2 regions of the Nostoc sp. DedQUE04 genome follow, and region 2 is predicted to be linked to the other one. Evidence: riboswitches for the same ligand, from Rfam matches in the RefSeq annotation. Region 2 holds a riboswitch; the other holds the start of a gene.

Evidence for each region. A riboswitch is a leader RNA that binds a small molecule or an ion and turns the genes downstream of it on or off. The one in region 2 is predicted to bind cobalamin.
Region 1: it holds a riboswitch for cobalamin, as region 2 does, so the genes downstream of both, RM049_RS15030 (energy-coupling factor ABC transporter permease) here and RM049_RS03150 (DUF1636 family protein) in region 2, are expected to answer to the same signal.

The regions. Positions count from the first base shown of each region.
Region 1 covers NZ_JAVRCA010000018.1:23,366-28,186, reverse strand. Annotated here, with positions in the region: gene cbiQ (cobalt ECF transporter T component CbiQ) at 1-530, opposite strand, end outside; gene RM049_RS15035 (energy-coupling factor ABC transporter substrate-binding protein) at 527-829, opposite strand; gene RM049_RS15030 (energy-coupling factor ABC transporter permease) at 816-1,595, opposite strand; cobalamin riboswitch at 1,621-1,761, opposite strand; partial or broken gene RM049_RS15025 (hypothetical protein) at 1,815-2,021, opposite strand; gene RM049_RS15020 (chromosome partitioning protein ParA) at 2,851-3,780, shown strand; gene RM049_RS15015 (hypothetical protein) at 3,804-4,610, shown strand; gene RM049_RS15010 (DUF6753 family protein) at 4,666-4,821, shown strand, end outside.
Region 2 covers NZ_JAVRCA010000003.1:123,389-128,209, reverse strand. Annotated here, with positions in the region: gene RM049_RS03160 (PEP-CTERM sorting domain-containing protein) at 178-783, opposite strand; gene RM049_RS03155 (cobalt-precorrin-6A reductase) at 873-1,610, opposite strand; gene RM049_RS03150 (DUF1636 family protein) at 1,610-2,029, opposite strand; cobalamin riboswitch at 2,051-2,213, opposite strand; partial or broken gene RM049_RS39200 (uroporphyrin-III C-methyltransferase) at 2,263-2,359, opposite strand; gene RM049_RS03145 (SinI family restriction endonuclease) at 2,406-3,095, shown strand; gene RM049_RS03140 (DNA cytosine methyltransferase) at 3,099-4,538, opposite strand; gene cobA (uroporphyrinogen-III C-methyltransferase) at 4,689-4,821, opposite strand, start outside.

The sequences.
Region 1 (4,821 bases), on a different contig from region 2:
TTAGCTGTATTCAGCAGGATGAAAATAAACCGATACATTAATAATAATAAATCGGTTAAAAGCACTGGAAATCCTAAGTAACGCAGAGTTTGTAAGATTTCCGTGAAAGGGACAGTTAGCATGAGAAAATATAAGCAAGAAACAGAGGCTAATGCTCTAGTTAAAATTCTCAATGCTTGGATAGTTCCAATATGGCTGATATAAAGATAGAAGTGTCCGAAAGTTAGTCCATACCATGAGTCTGATTGTACCCTTGGCAAATCATTAATCGCAATTCCATTCACCATCAAGGCTGGTAAACTTGTCAAACAAAAAACTATGGTGAACATTAATAACCGAAAATAAACACCAGCCGGAATTCTTGCATAAATAACTGTCCAAATACCCATCCAAAGCGCTATTAAAATTTGCACTAGCGGATGGGCAGCAAGGGAAATAGCAAGAGTAGTAAATGCAAAAATTAGTTTATGTTCTGGTGGCAATCTTCGGAGTCGATTGGTATAAGCTAAAGTGTCTATTTGCAGGCTCATTCTTCACGTTTTTGTTGTTGAGAACGTCCTTTATACAACCCAATTGCATAACCGACTACTCCAGCACCCAAAGCTGCTTGCGAAGCAAATAATAAACTTTCTATTTCACCACTAGCCGGTTCAAAAAATGATTTGAACCAGGGTTTATATCCAGGTTGTATTTCAGTAATAGCTTTTTCTGCTTTGTCATCGGAACCAGCAAATTCACCATCGCGCACAAATATTAACGGTGCAACTGCTAAGGCTAATACAGCTACTACCAACAGCCAGTTACTCAACCCTTTTTTAGATTGACTCATTTCCTTGGGGTTCCCGTTTGATTAATTTCAGCAATTCTAATTCTTGAGGATTATAAGATTGCAGCCAGTTCCACACCAATACAGTTAGCAATCCTTCACTAATTGCTAAGGGGACTTGAGTTATAGCAAAAATTCCGGCGAACTTGGTAAATGAAGCAATAAACCCGCCAACAGGTGCAGGAAAAGCTAGGGCGAGTTGGATAGAAGTGATAATGTAGGTGAGTAAATCTGCGATCGCAGCTGCTAGAAAAATGGCGATTTTTTGTTTACCACCCAACTTTATTGTCAGATTATATATCCAGTAAGCCGCAAATGGCCCTGCGATCGCCATCGAAAAAGCATTTGCCCCCAGCGTTGTCAAGCCACCATGCGCCAGTAACAAAGCTTGAAACAACAATACTAAGCTACCCAAAACCGTCATGGTGAGTGGCCCAAATAGCACCGCACCTAATCCCGTCCCTGTTGGGTGAGAACAGCTACCTGTTACAGAAGGGATTTTCAACGCTGACAGCACGAAAGTAAAGGCACCAGCCAAGCCCAGCAGTAGTTTCAATTCCGGGTTAGCTTGGGTAATGCGAGTTAGACTACGCAATCCTAGTAGAAAAAATGGTAATGCCACAATCCACCAAAAAATTGCCCACTGCACAGGTAAAAAACCTTCCATAATGTGCATGGCGTAGGCGGGTTTGGGTAAACCAACTACTAGATAAAAACTGATAACTGCCATCAGGGTTAGACTGACTAACGCCTGTTTTTTTCTGTTCATAATCTGTACCTCGCAGATTTATGTAAACGAGTTGATTCTAACCGGCGGGCATCCTGACTCACCTAATTTTGGTTCACAGTTGCGGGACAGCGCCGGATTTACACCGGACTTTCCCCCTTGCGTCCAATGGCTGCTACCCATCAGAACCGATTGGAGTAACTATATCACCATTACTAATTTTGAACAGCGATTTTTTACCAGGTATTCACAAAGCGTAGTTTATTGAGACAGTTTAGCTCTAAACAGCCGCATTCCATTCGCCGTTACCAACAAGGAACTTCCGGTATCAGCTAAAACTGCAACTGCTAACCCGACAAACCCGAATGTCCCCAAAAGTAAAAACAGTGCTTTTCTTACCAGCGAAAAGACAATATTTTGCTGAATTCCCTTTACGGTACGGCGACTCAAATCAACAGCCGTAGCGAGTTATTTAATGTCAATGTTTAAAGCAAAATCTGATGTTTCCCCAGATAAACCTCGTCCATTTTGAAACCTAGAGTTTTTAAGGAAAGTATATTATTCGGTCGTGGCTTGAGTTCTGGGCTTTACCCTAATTCCAAAAAAACTACGGTTTTCAAGGTAGACGCGGTTTAAAATACAAAAATACACTGATTTGAACAACTTTTTTAACTTTGCTTGCTAGCCCATCTGCTGCTCACAATATTCAGGTAACTAAATCGTGTGAATCAGGTACAATCCAGCAATCTAGCTTTCTTTTAATAAGGATTTAACTCAAATTATAAAGATATTAAAAACTAGTTTATATAAACATATAAAGCTTATTAAATAAATATACGAGTACACCTGTTTAAAGCAAACTATATGAAATTTGTTACTAATTTATATATCAACAGATGTTGATTAAATATTGAAGGTTTGTTGATTGGCTTTTTGAGCTAGAGGTTACATACTAAAAGCAATCTATGTAAAACAGAGTAGTCAGGTTTCATTGAATAATGGGTATTCATCGGTTTCCTCATATAGCTAATTTTAAGGACAACTATATGAGCATTTTAAAATTGATCCAGGCATTGATATTTTTGGAATTCTAATTAGTTATTCTGGGAGGATTGATGGAGAGATGCAGTCATTTTAAGTGGTTTGCTGGGAACCTGTATAATCAACTAATTTTATCATTAAATGTTGCTTATGTCAAATACTTATCAAGTATTATAAATGAATTATCTTGAAGAAGATAATGTTTAAAAGTTTCGATTTATATCAACAAAGTGTATTTGCTTCGTAGAGGATTGTTATGTCTAAAAATAGAAGTAATAAGGGTAAAACAGTCATGTCTGATGATAATACAACCAATAATAATATTTCGTTAAACACTGATAGTAAACCTAAAAAGCGGCTAATAATTGTTACAGGTGATAAAGGTGGCGTGGGAAAAAGCACCTTTGCACGAGCGCTATTCCAACTTTATATTAATAAAAATTTACCCTGTGTTACTTATGAAGCTGACTTAAGAAATCCTCAATTAGAAAGATATTTCAAAAAAGACTACCGACCGATAATACGTTACATTGATATTTTCCATAGAGGTGGTGCTGACGATTTATTAATTAATTTAGATGAGAGTGATTATCCTATTACACTATTAGACTTGCCAGCACAATCTGGAGGTTTTTTTGAAAGTTATGTCAAAGAGTTATCATTTTTTGAAGTGCTTAAAACCGATATTAATTGCCAAGTTACAATGGTTTCAGTGATTAGTAGAGTTCTTGATTCCATAAATGTTTTAGAAAAACTGCGTGAACTTTGTAAAGATCAAGTAGATTATGTTGTTGTCAAGAACTTATTTCATGGTGAAGAAGAAAAATTTGAGCGATATAATGACTCTTCTCTGCGTCAAAATATGCTTGCAGAAGGTCTGGTAGAACTTGTGATGCCAGATTTATTCTACAAATCCTACGACTTTATTGACCGCCATGCTCTGACATTTAATGAAGGTCAGACTCATAAAGAAACAAATATTGTGATTAAGTCAAGAATTAAATCTTGGCTTGCTGAGTTTGAAGCGCAAATTAAGCCAGCATTTAATTTATTTGGCTTTGATATACAACCAGATGATTGTTACTATCCAGCAGTTGTTGAAAAGTCTAAAGAGCTTAGAGAAAATGAAGAAAAAGAAAAAGCTAGAAATCAAGATTCAAATTTACAAGAAAATATAGCTGCTTAATTTAGTAGTTTGCTTAGTTTATTATGTTTAGAAAGCGTTTTGTGATTACATCGGGTGATGCTCGTGTAGGTAAGTCTACAGCTTCTAGGCTATTGCTAGAGTTGTACTTGAAAAATAAACTCAATGTGCGTGTTTTCTACCACGGACATCGGAATAAGCTATCGATGTATCAAACACAACGCTTTGAGATAAACCATTTGGGATTCTCTAGAGGTGATTCTGATAGGTTATTACTCGACTTAGAAATGTTTCCGAACATTGAAGTGATTTTGACTGATATGCCAGGTCAAAACCTCCGAGAATTCAAGTTTTTTGAGAGGGATGTTTCACTGATAGAAAATCTTAATTGTCTGGGATATCGTGTTACTTTCTTGCACCCGATATCACACCGTAAAGACTGTGTTGAAGATTATCTTCAGGATTTATATCAGCATTTTGGTAGTCAGGTTGATTATGTTGTTATCCAAAATCATTACTTTGGCAAGCAATTTAGACACTATGAGGGGAGTCAATTCAAAGCTGATATTAAAAAATTAAACGGCTTGGAACTAGTTTTAGGTGGATTGCATAATGACTTTTACCAGTTGCTTGAGGATGCTAGTTTACCTTATACTCAACTGATTGAAACTAACTCTCCTCTTAATACTATCCAGCGTTCGATAGTATTCAACTGGATGGAGAATTTTCATAACTCTATTGTTTCTAATGGAATAGCTTCTAATTATCTAGGGTTGAGTAAGAACTTTACAGAACTAGCTTCTGTAGGTGCAAATCAACAAAATCCTTCCAATTTTGATGTAACTGAAGATGTTGAATCTGAGAAATGGTAATTATTTGCTTTACCAAATTAACAGTGAGATTTCAAATTGACTATTTAAACAACCTATGACCAATATTGCAAAAGTTGTTGAAAAAGTTGTTGCAGAATATTCTGAAGAAAAAAAAGCAGAGGTTACTGATTGGATACTTAAATTGGGTATTCGGCCTGATGACCCCTTGTTTAATCTATATGCGGAACTGGGTACAACTCAGTTTGCGTTG
Region 2 (4,821 bases):
ATTAATTCATCGCGAATTAAATTTGACCATACCTTGCATTGTTAATACATCGGCTTGTATTGTTAAGGGAACTCCAAGAAAAAATTATCCAATATTGTGGGGTGGGCATCTTGCCCGCCATCTAAACGCGTAGCAAGATCCCTGTAAGGGTACAATTTTGAATTGTTATTGATGGTTTTAGGAAACTTTTTCGAGCTTCTTCTGAGTAATTTTGGATAGATTGTGGCCTTTGAGTAATGAAGGTGCGCCAACAAGAGTACCTAGAATGAGCAGGCTAAGGATAGAAGTGGGTTCAGAAACAGTGACTATAGTTGCAGAAAAACTAATAGGTAACTCACTATCTTCTAATCCTAAATTTTCAAAACCTGGTATGAGTGGCGGCGCAGAAAATACCTCTAAATAACCTGGTGTCGGCAAAAAACTCGCAAAAAATGGACTAGAATAGTTTCCTCCAGAAGTGGAATATCCAAAACCATCACCTGTTAACTGCTGAGTATTAAGACTAATTAAATTATCAACATTAAAAGGTTCGTTTCCTGGGATTGGAGTTCCAGCGGGTTGCAGACTAGTAATTGTTTCACCATTTCGCGTACCAGTAATTCCAGTAATTAAGTAAAAACCCAAATCGTTAGGGGTGTCATTAGTAGTGAAAGTACCATTCGCCTCTATGCCAGTACCAGAATAATTCCAACTCCAACTTAAAGCAGAAGCAGCTGGCATTGTCCCGAAAACTAATCCAGATGTGGTGACGAGGGCTATGGCAGATAAAGCTAGATTTTTCATGGAAGTCGTTACTGCGATCGCGGATCTTGTAGAAGGTTCCCGTGTATTATACGGAAGGAAAGATAGTATTATCAATCTTGCCTATTTACTTAGCAGCGATCTAATAACCACGCCAAAGCGGTATCAACATTATTAACCTGCTCCCCTGGCGGTATCGCTGGACGATTTACCATCACAACCTTTACGCCCAGTTCTCGCGCGGCAATAATCTTGGGCTTTGTGGCATCGCCACCGCTATTTTTGCTGACGATGGTATCAATGTTATTTTCAATCAGAATTTTTCTTTCATTATTGAGGGTAAAAGGCCCGCGATCGCACAATACCATCCCCGGCGGTACTAAAGCATCTTCGCCAGGAGGGTCAATCATCCGCATCAAAAACCAAATTTTCTCCAAATGAGCAAAAGCGGCGAGTTCTTGCCTGCCAACTGTCAAAAACACTCGCTGTGACTGATTTTGCAGGGCTATTGCTGCGGCTGCAACACTATCAACTTCAATCCAGCGATCGCCACTTTCTTTTTCCCAAGGCGGACGGATTAACATCAAACGGGGTACTCCAACTTCCGTTGCCGCATCTGCCGCATTGAAGGAAATCTGACTAGCGAAAGGATGGGTTGCATCAATTAATAAGTCGATTTGCATGACTCGCAGATAGCTAGCCAATCCAGCCACACCACCGAAGCCTCCAACCCGTAAATCGCCCAGCGGTACTGACGGTTCGCGGGTGCGGCCAGCTAGAGAGGTGATTACTTCTAACCCTTGGATAGTCGTAACTTTGGCAGCTAATTCTGCTGCATCGCCCGTCCCACCCAGAATCAAAACGCGCATCATTTAGATAAAGGTGGAATCTTTGCTAAAATGCCCTTTTTCATTGCTTCTGGACGCTCTGACCAAGGCAGCAAACCATCTGCTTTAGCATAGTATTGACTAGCACATTCCAGCACCGCAGAGGCACTCCCATCAACGGCTAAATCACCAAATAAATATGTTAATTTGCCTTTAGCACTAAAGGCGACCACGCAAGAACGATTACAAGCACTCATACATTCAACTTCTTGAATTGGGAATCGATCTCGTAACTCCCAATCTTGTGCCAGCTGCTGAAGTTGGTGTAGAAGTTTTTCACCACCACTTTCACCTAAGCGTTTTCCATTTTGCCAAACACTGGCACAGGTTTTGCAAACAAATAAAGTATGTTCAGCAACATCCAAAGGATTAGTTGGGGAAATATTTACAGTAGTAGTCATCTGTACCTCGCAGATATGTGAAACTAATAAATCGATTTCGGCGGGCATCCTGACTCACTCAACTTGAGATTTTCTTTAATCTCAAATTGGTTCACAGTTGCGGGACAGTGCCGGATTTGCACCGAACTTTCCCCGTTACCTCTGGTAGCTGACTCCCACCAGAACCGAACAACCTTATCGATCGTACACTAAAGTTATCGGAGAATACGAAACAATAAGCTTTGCGCCAACTATCAAACTGGACGACAGCCAGATAAAATACTGTGCATATTTACTACTTGTCCAATAACTGCGATCGCAGGCGCACTATAATCCAGTTTGCTCTACCTCAACTGTATTGAAATTGACCGATAGCCTTTAATAATTTCAGGAACCTATGTCGGAATTTATATTAAATTCAGCAGAAATTGCAAAGAAGGCAATGGATAGTGTTGATCCATCACTTAGCGATAAATTTACAATGGTCATACGATTTCTTTCGGATAACCCTGCTGCGGCTTCACCGCGAAAAGGTAAAAATCAGCCTATCGTCGGGACAGAAGAATATATTATTGCCAGTGCTACAAATTTCAAAACAGGTCGTGACCCAAGAACACCCTTGCCATCTAGTACAATACCAGATGAAATGGTAAGTATCATCCTGAATAAGTATTTTGAAGTTCCGTATGAGGAATTGGGAAAAGCTGAAGAATTGCACCGCCTATCAATGGGGGCAGAGAACATTGTAGGGGATTTGCTAGAAAGGTACGTTGCGACAGTTATTGAACCGCATGGATGGATATGGTGTTCTGGTTCTATAGTTAAAGCAGTTGATTTTATATATTTTGATAACAAAAATGTCTGGCAATCGCTACAAGTAAAAAATAGAGATAATACTGAAAACTCTTCTTCTGCCGCTATCCGTAAGGGAACCCCAATTAAAAAATGGTTCCGAACTTTTTCTAAAAAAAAGGGGGACAACTGGGCTAAATTCCCCTCATTGGAAGGAAAAGAAGAGCTTTCAGAAGAAGGCTTCAGATCGTATGTTGAAAAATACCTTGCTGCTTTAAGAGAGATAAAGTCCTAACTCTTATACAGTATATGCTGTTGCTGTAAAAAGCGAACTTTGGATCGGTTTTATCTCTTCTAACGACTCACTAATTTTAGCTTCCCATAAAACATCATCGTTACCTTTATAACGTGAAAATGGGAAGTTCAAAGGGGGATGTTTTATCTTGCCACTCATGTGTGCCAGGATCGCTTTGCCTATTGCTTCTCCAAACCCGACAGGTACGGCATTGCCTATCTGCCGATATTGCTCAATGAGGGAACCACATACAACCCAACTATCTGGAAATTGCTGAATACGTTTATATTCCTGAATACTTAACGGGCGCAGATGTTCTGGGTGACAGATATCCGTTGCTGGCATGGCTGGAGATGTCACTAAAGTACAGCTTGGTCTATCCCATGACAAGCGTCTAAAGAAACCAGTTTTCCCTCCACCCGAGTAATAGGATTTTCCTAATGCTTCTTTCTGCAATTCTTCAGGTAGATGTTTCCAGTATTGACCCTCTTTTAATATTCTGTAATACTTTAGCCTCCCTTCTGGGAACTCGATATACTCTGCCTCACTTTGGCTTAAATCTGCAATAGATTCACGTAGGGTTATCCACCGATCAAGACCAAAATCACCACTTTCTGAATGTGTAGGGTATAAATAAGGAACCTTTTTCTTTCCACGATGGCAGATCATGACCACTCTTTCCCTAATTTGGGGGACACCATAATTTGCCGTGTTGTATAAGTTAAAGCTGATACTGTAACCACCTTTACGAAGTTCATTCACAATATATTTCAAAGCACCACCTGGCATTTCTTCTCTGGATAAGGGAACACAGCCGCTTCCTCTTTCTGAGTGAGGGCGGTGCAGTAATGGTGCTGAAAGAAAACCTCTTACATTCTCGATGACGGCGTATTTTGGGCTTATTTCTAAGATAAGTTCAATGTATTTTAAGAATATATTGCCCCTCTCATCTTTGAAACCACGCCTTGCCCCTGCTGTGGAAAAAGCTTGGCAGGGTGGCCCGCCTAACATAATATCTACATCTTCTTTGGCTAGTTTGGCACGATCCAGGATATCCTGAGCAGTGTAAGACGCTATATTCCCCAAAAGTGCAATATCTGGCTTGTTTGCAACTATGGTCTGTCGGCAGTGCTTATCCACCTCACACGCAAGGGAAATTTCGATACCTGCTTTCTCAAAACCAAGATCCAGTCCCATAGCGCCTGAGAAAAAAGAAATGGCTTTAACTGCTTGGTGATGGTTTTCCTTGCTCGTCCTATCTACAGGATAATTTCCCTTGATCCGGTTAATGTAATCTTCAACTGCCTCCGGCTCCATAACCCACACTTTCCCTACCTGCTGTCCCTTGATATCCCCACTACGCAATAGAGTACGAACCCTTTGCTCAGAAATACCTATTTTTGAAGCTGCTTCCTTTGTGGACAAATAGGGAGAGTTTTTCATTTCGCACTCGAAACTTTTTTTATACCACTATGATCATTATCAAGCGGTTATGTCAACCGCTATTAAGTATAGAGATAAGTATTCGCACCGACCGTTTGCGAGAATGATTTTATGTGCAGGTCAAATGTTGGACAACCTTCAAACCAACCATCAAACTGGACGACAATTAGACAAAATACTGTGCATATTTACTACTTGTCCAATGACTGCGATCGCAGGCGCACCAAATCCAGTTTCCTCTACCTGTGTGACTATTGTTTCTAATGTCCCAATTAATTCTTCT